Regions from separate parts of the Actinoallomurus sp. CA-142502 genome, predicted to be linked through region 2. Evidence: riboswitches for the same ligand, from Rfam matches in the RefSeq annotation. Region 2 holds a riboswitch; the other holds the start of a gene.

Region 1 (8,758 bases), 3.8 Mb from region 2:
GATCGTCCGGCGCGGAGTGCCGCCGCGCAGCCGTGCGCGGCGCCACAGCCGGTAGAGCAGCCCGGCGGTCTGCTGGTCGCGGTCGAGCACGGTCACATCGACGCTGCGGCCGTCGGCGAGCGTGACGCCGTAGCGGCGGAACTCGTCGTGGTCGTCGGAGGCCCGCGCGGCGCGGACCGGCTCCAGGCCCACCCGTCGCAGCGCCGTCATCACCGCGCGGCCCGGCGGCCGCGTGTTGGGCGAACCGGCCGCGTACAGGGTGCCGTACCCGACGGCGCGCCCGATGAGGTACGTCGTGACGAGGGCGAGCGGCGTGATGGCGCCGGCGGTGAGCGAGGCGATGGCGTCCAGGCCGACGACCGTCCAGGTCACGGCCTGCCAGCGCGTACGGCCGGACAGCCGTACGGCGGTGACGTAGGCGATGACCGGCGTGATGTCGATGTGGGCGGGGCCGGGGAACCAACCGCCGTGCCGCTTCCACGTGAGGTACCAGGCGAGGTCGCGCATGCCGGCGGCGGTGACCCAGGAGTCGATCGTCAGCGACACGCCGAGCGCCAGGACCGCGGCGAGCACGCCGATCGCGACGCGCAGGCCGTCGCGGTGGATGACGCGCTCGACGCCGAAGGCGACCGGGACGGCGAGCACGACGATGCCGGAGGCGAGCCCGGCGAGCGTGAGCAGCAGATGCGGCGCCTGCTCGGTGCCGTGCGTGATGTCGGAGGACAGGCCGCTGGTCGTCTCGCGGGCCACGTGGGCGAGCCCGAGGATCAACGCGATGGCGCCGACGGACACCAGGAACCGGAAGGCGTCGGCGGGCCGCCGGAGGCGCGCCGGCAGCGAGGGCTCCTCGACGGGGGGATCGGTCACCGCGCCGCCCGGGCCTCGGGGGCGCGTCAGCATGTCACCGCCATGTGGCCGGTCGGGGGATTCGTTAGCGGGCACGAGGTGAATCTTCCCAGCCCGGCAGCTCGGTTATCGGCGGGACGTCCCCCTGTGCCGCCCCCGGGGTACGGAAGGGTGCCCTCGCGAGACACGGCGGCAACGGCTCAGATGCCGAGCCGGGCGGAGATACCGTCGAGTACGCAGGTGAGGCCGAACTCGAACTGCCAGTCGGCGTCGTCCTGGTTCGACCCTTCGAGGATGTAGCGGCCCAGCGCCGGATAGCGGCCCGAATCCAGCATCCACCGCACCCACGGCGCGTACGCCAGCCGTACGTCGTCCTCGGACTCCCACCCCTTGCGCTCCAGGACCTCCCGCTGCGCCACCTCGGCGAAGACCGCGCCGCGCGCGAAGGAGGTCACCGCGCCGAACGCCGCCATCATCGTGTCCACGTCGAGGCCGAGACCCTCGATGGAGGTCAGGGCCCGCTCGGTGAGCGCGACGCTGTTGGGGGACAGGGAGGCCGGGACGCGGGCGAAGGCCTGGATCGTCCATGGGTGGCGCAGGCTGAGCGCGCGGAACTGGCGGGCGTACCCGTCGGCGACCTCGCGCCAGCCCCCGTCCGGCAGGTCGATCTCGGCCAGCACCGCGTCGAGCATCAGCTCGTAGACCTCGTCCTTGCCGGTGACGTAGCGGTACAGGCCCATGGTGGCGACGCCCAGGCGTTCGGCGAGGCGCCGCATGGACACGGCGCTCAGCCCCTCGGCGTCGGCGATCTCGACGGCGGCGCGCGCGATCTGCTCATGCGTCAGCGCCGGGCGCGGACCGCGGCCGGGGCCCTCGATGCGCTCCCAGAGCGTCGGCTTCCGGCGGCCCTGCGCCCGCTCCTCCTCGAACTCCGCGATCTTTTCGCGGAAGCGCCGCATCCGCTCGTCGTCCGCGGGGTTCGCCGCGTCAGTCATGCCGCCCTCTCACATCGGCCAACCTATCAGGGCTTGTACGGCGTACGCGGTTACGCGTACGGTGTACCCAGTGAGCGTACGAGGTACGCAGTAGAAGGGAAACGATGAGATGACGAGTTCGGAGCCGGCCATCTGGGCCGAGGGGCTGCGCAAGCGGTTCGGTCCGACCGAGGCCGTACGCGGGGTCGACCTGGAGGTGCCCGAGGGCGGCGTCTTCGGCCTGCTCGGCCCGAACGGCGCCGGCAAGACCACGACCGTGCGGATCCTGTCGACGCTCACGCTGCCCGACGCCGGGCGGGCGCGGGTCGCGGGGTACGACGTGGTCCGCGACGCCGACCAGGTGCGGTACCGCATCGGCCTGGCGGGCCAGCACGCCTCGATGGACGAGAAGCTGAGCGGCCGCGACAACCTGCGGCTCTTCGGGCGCCTGTACCACCTGCCGCCCAGGGTCGCCCGGCGGCGCGCGGACGAGCTGCTGGAGCGGTTCGGCCTCGCCGGGGCCGGCGACCGCCTGGTCAAGACCTACTCCGGCGGAATGCGCCGCCGGATCGACCTGATCTCCAGCCTGATCACCGCGCCGCCGGTGCTCTTCCTGGACGAGCCGACGACCGGCCTGGACCCGCGCAGTCGCGGCGAGATCTGGGACACGATCCGCGAGCTGGTCGCCGACGGCGTGACCGTGCTGCTGACCACGCAGTACCTCGACGAGGCCGATCAGCTCGCCGACCGGGTCGCCGTGGTCGACCGGGGACAGGTGATCGCCTCGGGCACGCCGGACGAGCTGAAGGCCGAGATCGGCAGCCGCATCGACGTCGTCGTCTCCGCCGCGGACGCGTTCGCCGACGCCACCGCCGTGCTCTCCCGGATCGGCGAGCCGGACACCGATCCGGAGTCCCGCCGGGTGAGCGTCCCCGTCTCCGCCGGCTCCGTCACTCTGCCCGCCGTCGTGCGCGAGCTGGACCGCGCTGGCGTCGAGGTCGAGGACGTCGCGCTGAGGCGTCCCACCCTCGACGAGGTGTTCCTCCGCCTGACCGGCCGGGCCGAAGAGACCGCGGAGAAGGTGAGCGCCTGATGGTCCTCCATGCCCCCGTCGCGCCCACCGGACGCCTGGACCGGCTCCGCTGGACCCTCACCGACGGCGTCACCCTGGTGTGGCGCAACCTCGTCCAGCTCAAGAACCAGCCCGGGGAACTCGTCGGCGCGCTGGTCTTCCCGGCCGTCATGGTCGTGCTGTTCGGCTACGTCTTCGGCAGCGCGATCAAGGTTCCCGGCGGCGGGAACTACCGGGAGTACCTCATGCCCGGCCTGTTCGCGATGACATCGATCACCAGCTTCATGACCACGATGCTCGCGGTGGCCACCGACGCCTCCAAGGGCGTCATGGACCGGTTCCGCTCGATGCCGATGGCCCGGTCGGCAGTGCCGTTCGGGCAGGTCGGCGGCGACATCCTGGTCGGTGCCCTCGGCATGGTCATCATGGTCGGCTGCGGCCTGGCCGTCGGCTGGCGCATCCACGACGGGCTGCCGAAGGCGCTCGCGGCGTTCGGCCTGCTGATCCTCCTGCGCTACGCGATCTCCTGGGCGGGAGTGCTCTGCGGCCTGCTGGTGAAGAACGAGGAGACCGCCGACCAGATGGTGCCGCTGGTCTTCCCGGTGTCGATGCTGTCGAACTCCTTCGTGCCGACCGCCGGCATGCCGGCCTGGCTGCGGGTGATCGCCGACTGGAACCCGGTCAGCGCGGCGGTCGCGGCCTGCCGTGGGCTGTTCGGCAACCCCGGCGCTCCGGCCGGCGACGTCGCGCTGCCGCTGCGGCATCCGGTGGCGGCGACGCTGCTCTGGTCCGGCGTGCTACTCGTGATCTTCGTTCCGCTGAGCGTCCGCCGCTTCCGCACCCTGAACCGCTGACCTTTACGGCCCGCACGCCCCATGCTTAACGTCGGGGAAACAACCCTCCGGTAGGGTGGAGATCGCCGTCGAACCCGCGCGGGAGAGATCCCGGTGCAGCCAGTGCCGGGGCGCCGAAGGAGCAAACCTCCCCGGAACCTCTCAGGCAAAAGGACCGCGTGGGCGAGGCACCTCTGGAAAGCGGGAGACCGCGGCCGTTCCATCGGCCGCCGATCCTCACCGAAGGTGCAAGCCGCGTCCGTCGCGGCGAAGCTCTCAGGTCCAGGTGACAGAGGGGGAGACCGGCCACCGGCGTGCCCGGTGGCGTTCGCGCCCCGACTCGCCTGGAGGCTCCCCATGACCGAGGTTCCGTTCGCCGCTCGCCACATCGGACCCTCCCCGGCCGAACGCGCCGCGATGGCCGAGACCGCCGGGTACGACGGCGTCGGCGCGCTCGTCGACGCGGCCGTGCCCGCCCGGATCCGCACCGACCGCCCGCTCGACCTGCCGCCCGCGCTCAGCGAGGTGGAGGCGCTGGCGCGGCTGCGTGAGCTGGCCGCCCGCAACCAGGTGCTCACCTCGATGATCGGCCTCGGCTACCACGGGACGATCACCCCGGGCGTGATCCTGCGCAACGTCCTGGAGAATCCCGGCTGGTACACCGCCTACACGCCGTACCAGCCGGAGATCTCCCAGGGGCGGCTCGAGGCGCTGCTGAACTTCCAGACCATGGTGAGCGACCTGACCGGGCTGCCGGTGGCGAACGCCTCGCTGCTGGACGAGGGCACCGCCGCCGCGGAGGCGATGACGCTGGCGCACCGCGTCGCGCCGCGGGGGAGCGGCGACACCTTCCTCGTCGACGCCGACGTGCTGCCGCAGACCGTCGAGGTGATCCGCACCCGCGCGGTGCCGCTGGGCATCGAGGTCGTCGTCGCCGACACGTCCGGGGGACTGCCGGAGGGCGACTTCTTCGGCGTGCTGCTGCAGTACCCGGGCGCGAGCGGCGCCGTACGCGACCTGTCGGGGCTGACCGAGGCGGCGCACGGGCGCGGCGCCCAGGTCGTGGTCGCCGCCGACCTCCTCGCCCTGACACTGCTCCGGCCGCCGGGGGAGTTCGGCGCCGACATCGCGGTCGGCACGACGCAGCGCTTCGGCGTGCCGTACGGCTTCGGCGGCCCGCACGCCGGCTACATGTCGGTGCGTGACGGCATCCAGCGCCAGCTCCCCGGCCGGCTCGTCGGCGTCTCGCTGGACGCCGACGGCGGGCCGGCGTACCGGCTCGCGCTGCAGACCCGGGAGCAGCACATCCGCCGGGAGAAGGCCACCAGCAACATCTGCACCGCCCAGGTGCTGCTCGCCGTGATGGCGAGCATGTACGCCGTCTACCACGGTCCCGAGGGGCTCACCGCCATCGCCGAGCGGGTGCACGAGCGCGCGACGCTGCTGCGCGGCGGCCTGGGCGCGGTGGGCGTCGAGGTCGTCCACGACGCCTTCTTCGACACCGTGCTCGCCCGGGTTCCCGGCCGCGCCCGCGAGATCGTACGGGCCGCGGCGGAGGACGGCGTCAACCTGCGTCTGGTCGACGACGACCACGTCGGCGTCTCCTGCGACGAGACGACCACCGAGGCCCACGTCGCGACGGTGCTGGGGGCGTTCGGGCGGACGGAGGAGCACACCGGCCTCACCCGGCAGGAGGCGATCCCGCGGGGGCTGCGGCGGGAGAGCGAGTTCCTCACGCACCCGGTGTTCCACGCGCACCGGTCGGAGACGGCGATGCTGCGCTACCTGCGCCGGCTCCAGGACAAGGACATCGCGCTGGACCGCTCGATGATCCCGCTCGGCTCCTGCACGATGAAGCTGAACGCCACCGCCGAGATGGAGCCGATCACCTGGCCGGAGTTCGCGCAGATCCACCCCTTCGCGCCGCTGGAGCAGGCGCGGGGGTACGTCGAGCTGATCGGTGAGCTCGAGTCCTGGCTCGCCGAGATCACCGGGTACGCCAAGGTGTCGGTGCAGCCCAACGCCGGTTCGCAGGGGGAGCTGGCCGGCCTGCTCGCCGTGCACGGCTACCACGCCGCACGCGGAGAGAGCCACCGGAACGTCTGCCTGATCCCGTCCTCGGCGCACGGCACGAACGCCGCCAGCGCGGTGATGGCCGGGATGCGGGTGGTCGTGGTCAAGAGCACCGAGAGCGGCGACATCGACCTCGACGACCTGCACGCCAAGATCGACAAGCACCGCGACGACCTCGCCGCGATCATGGTGACCTACCCCTCGACGCACGGCATCTACGAGGAGACGATCACCGAGGTCTGTGAGAGCGTGCACGCGGCCGGCGGCCAGGTCTACGTCGACGGCGCCAACCTCAACGCCCTCGTCGGGCTGGCGCGCCTCGGGGAGTTCGGCGCCGACGTGTCGCACCTGAACCTCCACAAGACCTTCTGCATCCCGCACGGCGGCGGCGGGCCGGGCGTCGGCCCGGTGGGCGTGCGCGAGCACCTCGTGCCGTTCCTGCCCAACCACCCGCTGCGGCCCGAGGCCGGTCCGGAGACCGGCAGCGGCCCGATCTCGGCGGCTCCGTGGGGCTCGGCGGGCATCCTGCCGATCTCGTGGGCCTACATCGCGATGATGGGCGCCGACGGGCTGCGCGAGGCGACCGAGGCGGCGGTGCTGGCCGCCAACTACGTCGCCAAGCGGCTCGACGGCCACTACCCGGTGCTGTTCACCGGCCGGGGCGGCCTCGTCGCCCACGAGTGCATCATCGACATCCGGAAGATCACCAAGGAGACGAAGGTCAGCGCCGAGGACGTCGCCAAGCGGCTCATCGACTACGGCCTCCACGCCCCGACCCTCGCCTTCCCGGTGGCCGGCACGCTGATGATCGAGCCGACCGAGAGCGAGGACCGCGCCGAGCTCGACCGCTTCTGCGACGCGATGATCGAGATCCGGCGGGAGATCGAGCGGGTGGCGGCCGGCGAGTACGACGCCGACGACAACCCGCTCAAGAACGCCCCGCACACGGCGGCGTCGCTGCTGACCACCGAGTGGAAGCACTCCTACACCCGCGAGGAGGCGGCCTACCCGGTCCCGTCGCTGCGGGAGAACAAGTACTGGTCGCCGGTGCGCCGCATCGACCAGGCCTACGGCGACCGCAACCTGGTCTGCGCCTGCCCGCCGCCGGAGGCCTTCGAGTCCTGACCCGTACGCGCGTGCGGGCCGGGCCCCGGCCCGCACGCTCAGCGGCGCCGCGACTCGCGGAATGAGTCCTCGTCGTCGGCGTGGAGGACCTCCTCCACGGTTCCGCCGAAACAAGGGCCGGGCGGATCGCGAGCGGAAGCGCGGCCCTGCTCGATCGCGTTGATCGTCTGGCGCGACACGCGCTCCGGTGTCGAGGACGCTTTCCATTGGCCCGAGCCGGACATCGCGGTCACGCTGCGGGACGAGGCGGCCCGAATCCCGTTAGGCTCATGCCACACGCCGCCTACCCCCAAGGGCACGGAGATGAGTGCGAGCGACGCCTGTGAGGCGCCGATGAGGACGTCCGGCGACGGGACCGCCCGTGGCCGCCGGAGCGCGTCATGACGACCCCGCCGGAGGAGGCGGCCACGGATCCGTCGACCCGGCTCGACGAGGCACGCAGACACGCCGAGGGCGGCCGGCTCGACGAGGCCGCCACACTGTTCCGCCAGGTGATGGAGGCCGGCGCGACGGCCGAGCGCGCACAGGCGGCCCTCGGGCTCGCGGTGGTGCTCGAGAGCGGCGGCGACCTCGACGGCGCCCGCGAGGCCGACCGGGCCGCGATCGCCACCAAGGACCCGGAGTACGGCGCGCGCGCCGCGTACCACCTGGCGTTGTCCTGGGAGCGCTCCGGCGACCGCGACCGGGCGCGCGAGGCCTGGCGGACCGTGGTGGACTTCGCCAACCCGGCGTACCTGCCGCCCGCCTGCCTGGCGCTGGCGCAGCTCGCCGACGAGGAGGGCGACGCCGCGCAGGCCTGCGAGTGGTGGGAACGCGTCATCGCCACCGGCGACCCGCGCTACGGCCCGGCCGCCGCCCACGACCTCGCGCTGCGGCTGCTCGACTGGGGCGAGCCCGCCCGCGCCCAGCGCGCGCTCGACGCGGCGCTGGACGTCGTCGACCGCAGGCGCGACCGGCAGACGCACGCGCGCCTCGCGGTGAGCCTCGGCATCGCCCACCTCGAACAGGCGATCGCGGCGTTCGGCAGCGTCACCCCGACCGAGGACTCCGACCCCGAGGTCGTACCACTCGCGATCGAACTCCTGGCCCGCACCCTCCCGCTGCGCGGCCGCGACGAGACGGCCCAGGAGGTGTGGCGCCGCGGGCTGGACGATCCGGCGCTGGGCGAGCACGTACGCGCCCGGCTGCGGCGCACGTTCGGCACCGACGGCGGCGAGCACCTGTGGTGGGAGGACGACATCGAGGCCGCGCTGCGGGCCGGCGCGCTGCCGCTGCTGACCGGTGAGGCGTTCGGCGCGCTCGACCACATGTACGCGGTCGCCGCCATGCGCTACGCCGAGGGCCCCGAGGGGCTGCCCGCCGAGCTGTACGACCTGCTCGGGCAGCTCGTGCGGGTGCCGGAGGACTACGCCTGGGGCGAGGCGCTGAAGGAGAGCTTCGCCGAACGCCTGCGACAGGTCATGGGCGGCTCGGACGCACCGGTCCCACCACCGAGGTGGCCCGCCGACGAGTGAGCCGGCGAGCGCGTCCGCCGGTCGCGCTCGGGTTTGCCGGTCGCGCTCGCCTTCTCACTCACTCCGCGGACGGCTCGTTCCTCACCGTCCACTCCGCTCGCTCGTCGGCTCGCCGCTCGGGTCAGTCGGCGATGTCTCGTACGGCGACCGCCTTCTCGATGCGGACGCGGACGAGGTACTCGCCGGGCACGCCGTTGCGTTCGCCGTACTCCTCGGCGCGGTCGCCGCCCATGTAACGGCCGCCGAGCCGGGTCGCCCACCGGCGTACCTCGTCCAGGTCGGTGGACAGCGTCGCCCGTCCCCACAGCGACACGAACGAGA
Region 2 (8,758 bases):
AGGCCCAGGATGGTGTCGCCCGGCTGGAGCAGCGCGAAGTACACCGCGATGTTGGCCTGCGCCCCCGAGTGGGGCTGCACGTTCGCGTGGTCGGCGCCGAACAGGGCCTTGGCGCGGTCGATCGCGAGCTGCTCGGTGACGTCGACGTACTCACAGCCGCCGTAGTAGCGGCGGCCCGGGTAGCCCTCGGCGTACTTGTTCGTCATCACCGAGCCCTGGGCCTCGAGCACGCCCACCGGGGCGAAGTTCTCCGAGGCGATCATCTCCAGGGTCGACTGCTGGCGGTGCAGCTCCTCGGCGATGGCCGACGCGACCTCTGGGTCGATCTCGGAGAGAGGGGCGTTGGACAGGCTCATCTCACGCCTCCTCGATCAGCTTGGAGTAGGCCGGCGCGTCCAGCAGGTCGGGGCCGTCACCGTCGGTACGGATCTTCAGTAGCCAGCCCTCCCCGTACGGGTCGGTGTTGATCACGGCCGGGTCCTCCTCGACCGCACCGTTCACCGCCACGACCTCCCCCGTCACCGGCGCATAGATGTCACTCACCGACTTGGTCGACTCCGCCTCGCCACAGGGCTCCCCGGCCTCGACCGTGGCGCCCTCCTGCGGCAACGAGACGTACACGATGTCACCGAGGGCGTCGGCGGCATAGGCGGTGATCCCCACAGTCACAACACCGTCGGACGGCTCGGTAATCCACTCATGCTCTTCGGTGTAGGAAAGGGTCTCGGGAACGTTGCTCACGGGGTCCTCCTATAGAAAGGCAGGGCGACCTTGTCGACCGGCTCATGTTTGCCGCGGATGTCCACCGCCAGATCGGTGTCTTCGGTGTGACCCGCGTGGATATAGCCCATGGCGATGGGCTTGCCCAGTGTCGGGGACGGCGCGCCGCTGGTCACGACTCCGCACGGCGTGCCGTCTGATCCCACGATGTCGTACCCGTGCCGGGGCACCCGCCGTCCCCTGGCGACCAGGCCGACGAGGGTGCGCTCCGGCGCCTTGTCGGCGATCGCGGCCAGCGCGGCACGTCCGACGAAGTCGCCCTTGTCGAACTTGACGGTACGGCCGAGGCCCGCGTCGAACGGCGTCGTCTCGGCGGTCAGCTCGTTGCCGTACAGCGGCATCCCGGCCTCCAGGCGCAGCGTGTCGCGCGAGGACAGCCCGCAGGGCCGCAGGTCGTCGCCGCCGGCCTCGGTCAGCGCCGCCCAGGTCGCCACGGCGTCGCCGGCGGAGACGAACAGCTCGAAGCCGTCCTCGCCCGTGTAGCCGGTGCGGGCGATCAGGGCGTCGACGCCGGACACCGCGCCGGGCAGGATCGCGTAGTACTTCAGGTCGCCGAGCGCGGCGTCGGTGAGCTTGCCGAGGATCCCCTGCGCCTTCGGCCCCTGGACCGCGACGAGGGCGTACGCGTCGGAGCGGTCGTCGACGGTGGCCCCGTCGAACTTCTCGGCCCGCGCGGTCAGCTCTGAGCGTACGGTGGCGGCGTTCGCGGCGTTGGCCACGATCAGATAGGTCTCGGCGGCCAGCCGGTAGACGATCAGGTCGTCCAGGACGCCGCCGTCGGCGTCGCAGATCATCGTGTAGCGCGCCCGGCCCACGGCGAGCGCCGAAAGGTGTCCGATGAGGGAGTAGTCGAGCGCCGCCCCGGCCTGCGGGCCGGTCACGAAGATCTCTCCCATGTGGGACAGGTCGAACAGGCCGGCGCTGGTACGGACCGCCTGGTGCTCGGCGGTCTCGCTGCCGTAGCGCAGCGGCATCCGATAACCGGCGAACTCGGTGACGGTGGCGCCGAGGCCCTCGTGGACCTCGTGGAGTGGTGTCTTCTTGGTGTCCGGAACGGACATCGCGGCAGGCTCCTTATCGCGCGGGCGATCCGGGGGTCATATCGTCCCACTGGTTCGCGTGCGGTCTCGGCGCCTCCCCCTCTGTCATCGGCGCCTGAGAGCTTCGCCCGGGGGGCTTGCACCTTCGGCGGGAGCAGTGCTCCGCTTTCCAGAGGTCGCCTGCTCCGCGCGGTCTTCGTCGCCTGAGAGGTTCCGGGGAGGAGTTGCTCCTTCGGCGGCCCGGACTGGCGGTCCGGGCGCTCTCCCGCGCGGGATCAACGGCTGCCGCCAGGCTAGCAGCGCCCGTCGCGCGGCGACAGCCCGCACATCGGCCCACCTGGCCACGCGGATACACGCTGAGTGTATAGACGGCGAGTATACGCGCGACGTACCCTCCGTCTCATGAGCGTTCCCTACGCCCTCCTCGGCCTGCTCGAACGGGAGCCGAGCCACGGGTACGACCTGAAACGCGACTACGACGCGCTGTTCGGCCGGGGCAGGCCGCTGTCCTTCGGCCAGGTCTACGCCACCCTCGGCCGGCTCGCCCGTGCGGGGAAGGTGGTCGTGGGCGAGACCGAGGCCGGCTCGGGCCCCGACCGCAAGCGGTACGTCATCACCGAGACGGGGGCGACCGAGTTCGAGTCCTGGCTCGCCGAGCCGGTCGAGGCCGAGCCGCACCTGCAGACGGTGCTGTTCACGAAGGTCGTGCTCGCGCTGCTGCTCGACCGCGACGCCGAGGCGTACCTCGACGCCCAGCGCGCCGCCCACCTGAAACGCATGCGCGAGCTGACCGAGACCAAGCGGACCGGCGACCTGGTCGACGCGCTGCTCGCCGACCACGGCCTGTTCCACCTGGAGTCCGACCTGCGCTGGATCGACCTCACCGCGGCCCGGCTCGACGCGCTGAAACGCGAGGTCCTGCCGTGACGACTCTCGTGGAGGCGCGCGACGTGACGCTGTCGTTCGGCAGCACGCCCGCGCTGCGGGGCGCGAGCCTGTCGGCCGAGGCCGGCGAGATCCTCGCCGTCATGGGCCCGAGCGGGTCGGGCAAGTCGACCCTGCTGCACTGCCTGGCCGGGATCCTCACGCCGGGTTCCGGCGAGGTCCGGTTCGACGGCCGCCGGGTGGACACCATGGGCGAGGCCGAGCGCAGCGCCCTGCGCCGCGACCGCTTCGGCTTCGTGTTCCAGTTCGGTCAGCTCGTCCCCGAGCTGACCGCCGAGGAGAACGTCGCACTGCCACTGCTGCTCGGCGGCATGCGCCGGGGCGCGGCCGTCCGGCAGGCCCACCCCTGGTTCGAACGGCTCGGCCTGGACGGCCTGGAGCGGCGGCGGTCCGGCGAGCTGTCCGGCGGGCAGGCCCAGCGCGTCGCACTGGCCCGAGGCCTGGTCGCGAGCCCGCGGGTGCTGTTCGCCGACGAACCGACCGGCGCGCTCGACTCGCTCACCGGGGAGCAGGTCATGGAGCTGCTCGTGTCCGCCGCCCGCGAGGAGGGCACCACGGTCATCCTGGTCACCCACGAGCCGCGGGTGGCCGCGTACGCCGACCGCGAGGTCATCGTCCGCGACGGGAGGACCACGTCGATCGGGGTGATCTCGTGATCGGGTTCGGTGTGCGGCTGGCCGTGGCGGGCGGGCGAGAGGCGGCCGTGCGGCTGGTGGTCACGGCGGCCGCCGTCGCGCTGGGAGTCGGGCTGCTGCTGGCGACCTTGGCGGGCGTCAACGCGGTCAACGCGCAGAACGCCCGCTACGCCTGGCTGAACTCCGCGTCCCCCGAGGCCACGGCGGGTGTTCCGCCGTCCCCGGACCCACTGTGGGCCACCCTCGGCTACGAGCGCTACGAGGGCAGGACGATCACCCGGGTCGACGTCGCCGCCACCGGGCCCCGCTCACCCGTTCCACCCGGCATCCCGCGCCCGCCCGGGCCGGGGGAGTACTACGCGTCACCCGCGCTGACCGCGCTGCTGCGCACGGCACCGCCCGGCCGGCTCGGCGACCGCTACCCCGGCCGCCGGATCGGCACGATCGGCCCGGCCGCGCTCCCGTCCCCGGACTCGCTGTACGTCATCGCGGGCGCGAGCGCCGCCGAACTCTCGCGCGCCCCCGGCGCGGCGAAGGTGACCGCCATCGCCACCAGGACGCCCAGCAGCTGTTCGAGCTGCAACGCCGGCACCAACGCGAACGGCATCGACCTCATCCTGTCGGTCACGGCGGCGGCGCTGCTCTTCCCCGTGCTGATCTTCATCGGCACGGTCACCCGGCTCGTCGCCACGCGTCGCGAACAACGCTTCGCCGCCATGCGCCTGGTCGGCGCCACGCCCCGGCAGATCTCCCTGGTCGCGGCCGTCGAGTCCAGCGTCGCGGCGGTCGCGGGCACCGCGGGCGGTTTCGGACTGTTCTTCCTCTTCCGCACGCGCCTGACCGCGCTCCCGCTCACCGGCGAGCGGTTCTACGCCGCCGACCTGTCGCTCAACCCGCTCCAGGTCGCGCTCGCCGCCGTCGGCGTCCCGATCGGGGCGATGATCGCGGCGCGCCTCGCGCTGCGCCGAGTGCGGATCTCCCCGCTCGGCGTGAGCCGGCGCGTCACTCCGCGCCCGCCTCGCCCGTACCGGCTGATCCCGCTCGTCGCCGGCGTCGCCGAGCTGGCGTTCTTCGTCGGCCGTCGCCCCGACACCACGAACGGCCAGATCTGGGCGTACCTCACCGGGATCTTCCTGATGATGGGCGGCCTGGTCGTCGCCGGGCCGTGGCTGACCATGGCCGGCTCACGCGTCGTCGCGCGGTACGCCCGCCGTCCCGCGGCGTTGATCGCCGGGCGGCGGCTCGCCGACGACCCGAAGGCCGGCTACCGCGCGGTCAGCGGCCTCGTGCTCGCCCTCTTCGTCACCAGCACGGCGGTCGGAGTGATCAACACGATGGTGGCCGAAGAGGGCCTGCCCGAGAGCGACGCGGCGGCCCGCGGCACGCTGGTGGCCGAGTACTCCCACGGCTGGACCAGGACGCCGGGCGTGCCCCGCGCCTCCGTCCCGGTCTCCGACCAGGTCCTGGCCCGGCTGCGCTCGATCCCCGGCGTACGGGGCGTCATGCTGATCCACACGAACCCGCTCGGCACGACGCTCTCGCTGGGCGGCCCCCGGCCGATGGTGGCCGGGCTGATGTCGTGCCGCGAGCTGGCCGGGGTGCCGCACTTCGGGCGGTGCGCCGCCGGCGCGGACGTGGTGTCGGTGCCGCCCGACTACGTCTTCGACTCCGAACGCCTCCCCGGCACGGACTGGCCCGCCGCCGCCCTGTCCTCGTCGCGGGCGCGGCGCCTCCCGGTCCAGACGGTCGTCGTCGGCACCGACGGGTCGGCGTCGGCGGTCGAACGGGCGCGGACCGTGCTCGCCGTCGCCTTCCCGCACCGCGAGCCGGCGGCCACCGTCCGGGAGATGCGTGCGAACGCCGACACCGCGCGGCTGCTCAGGGGGTACGAACGCCTGGCCGACGTGGTGATCGTCGTCAGCCTGTGCATCGCCGGGTGTGCCCTGGCGGCGAGCGTGGTCGGCGGCCTGAACGAGCGCAAACGGCCGTTCAGCCTGCTGCGGCTCACGGGCGTCCGGCTCGCGACCCTCGGCCGGGCCGTCGTCCTGGAGAGCGCGGTCCCGCTGCTGGCCAACGCCGTCGTGGCGACGGGGGCGGGGTTCCTGGCCGCCGGGCTGTTCCTGAGGTCACAGCTGGACTACCCGCTGCACCCGCCGGGCATCGGCTTCGCCGTCACGGTCGTGGCAGGGCTCGCCGTCTCCCTCGGCGTCATCGCCGCCACCCTGCCCCTGCTCCGGCGGATCACCGGGCCCGAGACCGCGCGGAACGAGTGAGGGGGCTCACCGATCCCCTCACTCGTTCGGCACGCCTACGTCCCGATGCCACCGTAACTGTGCGTCGCTTGGCGGGTTTTATCTGTCGGCTGGTACGAAACACAGTTCGAGGATTCCGGAGGGGAAGGCCGTGCTTTTCACCAGGCGCAGCTTCCGAGCCTCGTCCAGTTCGGGGACCAGTGGCGCGCCCTTGCCGGTGATGGCGGGGAGCACCCACAGGCGGTACTCATCGACCACGCCGAGCTTGATCAGCGATTGCATGAACTCGGTGCCGCCGCAGGCGACGAGGTCCTTGCCGGGCCCGGCCTTGAGCTTGGCGATCTCTTCCGCGGTGTCACCGCCGGCGATCCGGGTCTCGGGCCAGTCGTCGGCGGTTTCGAGGGTGCGGGAGAACACGACCTTGGGGATCTCGTTCATGGCCTTGGCGGACGGGTGGTCGGAGGTGGGCCAGTATCCGGCACAGATCTCGTAGGTCTTGCGGCCCATGAGGAAGGCTCCGGCCTCCCACAGCCGGCTGACGAAGTATTCCTCCTGCTCGGGGTCGTCGATGCTGTCCATGACGTCCCGGATTCCGTTGTCCCCGTCGGCGCTCTTGCCGTCGAGTGAGACGTAAAAGCCCAGAATCAACCTACGCATCCGACGCCTCCGTTTGTTTCTTCCCGCGCCGGGACGGTCCCAGCGCAGGTCCAACGCCCCTCTTGGACACCTACGACGCGAGCCAGGACCGCCACGCCGACTCGATCTCCTTCTCGTCCTCGTCGGCGGAAAAGCCGTGGTACCCGACGACGAGCGTGTTCCGGTAGCCCTTGATCAACAGGTGGATGCCGTGCGGGGTGCGCACACCGACGAAATATGGCGTGCCGAGGAACTCGACCACACCGTCGGTGGCGGGCAGGCCGGGTACGTTCAATCGCACGGGCGCACCCTGGTTCATCTCGCCGGTCAGCGAGAGCGCGGCCGCGAACCGCGACCACACCCGCTCGTTGTCCGGCACGGCCGGGCCGACCAGGAACAGGTTGCGCGTGGCGTAGCGGCCCGGGAAGTACTTCAGGTAGGCGGCGAGCTGCTTGAGGTACATCAGGTCGCCTGCCTTCATGCTGTCGTAGTACTCCGCATCCCAGTCGTCGCTCAGGATGCCGCTGTGCACGAACCGCAGGACGGTGCTTCCGCCGTCCCGGCCCTCCAGCAGGTACTCGCAGGCCGTGAACGTGCCGTCCGGGCTGTCCTCCCGGAAGGCCAGGCGCTCGCCCGGCTCCCACGCGGTGATCGTGGACTTCTGGACGAAACCCATCGCGCCCATCATGTCCAGGCTGTTCGTACCGCCTTCCCCTGGTTCGATCTCGGTGCGTCCCATGAACCACGAGTCGACGCCGGGACCGGTGGCGATGGCCTCCCACACCTGCTGCGGGGTGGCCTCCAGGGTGATCTCGTCGGCGATCTCGAATTCGTGCGACATGTCAGGAATCCTCGTGCAGACAAATATAGATGTCAAGACGAAAATTTTTGTCGGTGGCGCACGTCGATCGCCGCTGGTCAGGCGCTGAGCGCGGCGGCGGGGGTACAACCTCCGCCGCCGCGAGAACGGCCGCCCGGGGGCGAACAGGGCCCTGGGCAAAGCCCGCGCCGGTCTGCCAGCCCGCACCGTGGTCGACGCGACCACGGGTGAGGGGCTCAGCGCACGAAGGTCACGTCGGGGTACCGCGGCGACGGCCGGTCCAGCAGGTCGTCGTCGCGGCCGCGCAGCCACCGGTCGAAGAAGGCCGCCAGGTACGCACGCTGCTCGGCCACCGCCCGCGAGGAGTCGATCCAGCCGGTGTCCGCGTCCACCTTGAGCTGCGGCGCCAGTGACTCCAGGTCGGTGTAGGTGTGGTGCGCCGAGCCGCGCAGGTGCAGGTCGCGCTTCCAGCCGGTGCTGTGGTCCCACAGCGCCTCCCACGACCGTACGGTGTGGTGGTCGCTCGCCTGGCTGCCCATCAGCAGGAACGGCCGCCGCAGGCCGCTCTCGGCGAGCGACGACAGGCCGGGACCGCCGTCGCTCTGGTCGAAGCCGACCGTGCCGTCCAGGTCCGCCGCGGCCCGTACGCGCGGGTCGTCGTGCAGCGCCTGCAGGGCGGTGAACCCGCCCGCCGACTGGCCTGCCATGCCGATCCGCCCGGGGTCGACGGCGTCGCCCAGCCCGTTCGGGAGCGTGCTCAGCCGGTCGAGCACGAACCGCGTGTCGGCGGTCCGTACGCTCACGACCTTCTTCAACGTCTCCAGCGGGTCACCGTCCAGGGGCAGCTTGAACGGCTCGACCCGGCCGCCGGGGAACTCCACCTCCGACGCGTCATAGGTGTGGTCGATCGTCACGACGACGTAGCCGCGCGAGGCCAGGTCCTCGGCGAAGGTGGTGCCGAGCGTGCGCGGGTCGCCCAGGCCGGGGGAGAACAGCACGACGGGATGGCGGCCGGCCGTCACGGGCGCGCCCTGGTGGGAGTGCGTCATCGTGGCGCCCCAGTCGGCGGCGCCGGGCTTGATGCCCAGGCCCTGGTGGACGGGGGTGCCGAGCGAGGCGTCGAAGTGCTTCGCCGCGCCCGGTGTCATCTGCGGCGCGAGCGGGTGGGCCGCGGCGTCGCGCGCCGGGTAGAACACGCTGACCATCAGCTCCCGGTACGCCTGCGCGGGCACCCACGGATCGTGCCGTGAGTCGTCGACCAGACGCACCGCGACCGTGCCGACGTCGTCCGGCCCACTGGGAGAAGGCAGCGTGAGCCGCGCCGCGTTCGTGGACGCCGCCGTGTGGACGTTCGGCCGCAGCGGAACGGCCGAGGAGACGGTCGGCCCGGCCGCCAGCAGAGCGGCCGTGGCCAGGCCGCCCGCCACCAGACCGCCGATGAGACGGGAACCGTTCACGAGCCCTCCTTCGTCGGTGGAGTGATCCAGACGCGCGTGTTCTTGACTCGCTCGCTTCGCTCGCTCATGAGATGACCTCCGGTGTCGCAGGAATGGCCTCAATGCTGGTCGGGCGGGCGCGGCGGCGGAATCGTGCCACCACGCCGATCGGGGGTTCGGTTTTCCCGACCTCTCACACGACGACGACGGGTGC

The links. A riboswitch is a leader RNA that binds a small molecule or an ion and turns the genes downstream of it on or off. The one in region 2 is predicted to bind glycine.
Region 1: linked by a shared signal. The riboswitch ahead of gcvP (aminomethyl-transferring glycine dehydrogenase) and the one ahead of gcvT (glycine cleavage system aminomethyltransferase GcvT) in region 2 are both predicted to bind glycine.

Annotation. Positions count from the first base shown of each region.
Region 1 covers NZ_JBNJMY010000001.1:5,803,027-5,811,784, reverse strand. Annotated here, with positions in the region: gene ACQEV1_RS27720 (lysylphosphatidylglycerol synthase transmembrane domain-containing protein) at 1-867, opposite strand, end outside; gene ACQEV1_RS27715 (TetR/AcrR family transcriptional regulator) at 1,047-1,841, opposite strand; gene ACQEV1_RS27710 (ATP-binding cassette domain-containing protein) at 1,951-2,913, shown strand; gene ACQEV1_RS27705 (ABC transporter permease) at 2,913-3,746, shown strand; glycine riboswitch at 3,816-3,913, shown strand; glycine riboswitch at 3,915-4,025, shown strand; gene gcvP (aminomethyl-transferring glycine dehydrogenase) at 4,083-6,923, shown strand; gene ACQEV1_RS27695 (transcriptional regulator) at 6,962-7,147, opposite strand; gene ACQEV1_RS27690 (tetratricopeptide repeat protein) at 7,304-8,437, shown strand; gene ACQEV1_RS27685 (PPOX class F420-dependent oxidoreductase) at 8,559-8,758, opposite strand, start outside.
Region 2 covers NZ_JBNJMY010000001.1:9,588,995-9,597,752, reverse strand. Annotated here, with positions in the region: gene glyA (serine hydroxymethyltransferase) at 1-356, opposite strand, end outside; gene gcvH (glycine cleavage system protein GcvH) at 358-741, opposite strand; gene gcvT (glycine cleavage system aminomethyltransferase GcvT) at 738-1,841, opposite strand; glycine riboswitch at 1,913-1,999, opposite strand; glycine riboswitch at 2,001-2,098, opposite strand; gene ACQEV1_RS44850 (PadR family transcriptional regulator) at 2,223-2,747, shown strand; gene ACQEV1_RS44845 (ABC transporter ATP-binding protein) at 2,744-3,421, shown strand; gene ACQEV1_RS44840 (FtsX-like permease family protein) at 3,418-5,673, shown strand; gene ACQEV1_RS44835 (dihydrofolate reductase family protein) at 5,752-6,309, opposite strand; gene ACQEV1_RS44830 (SRPBCC family protein) at 6,380-7,129, opposite strand; gene ACQEV1_RS44825 (alpha/beta hydrolase family protein) at 7,345-8,565, opposite strand; gene ACQEV1_RS44820 (gamma-glutamyl-gamma-aminobutyrate hydrolase family protein) at 8,738-8,758, opposite strand, start outside.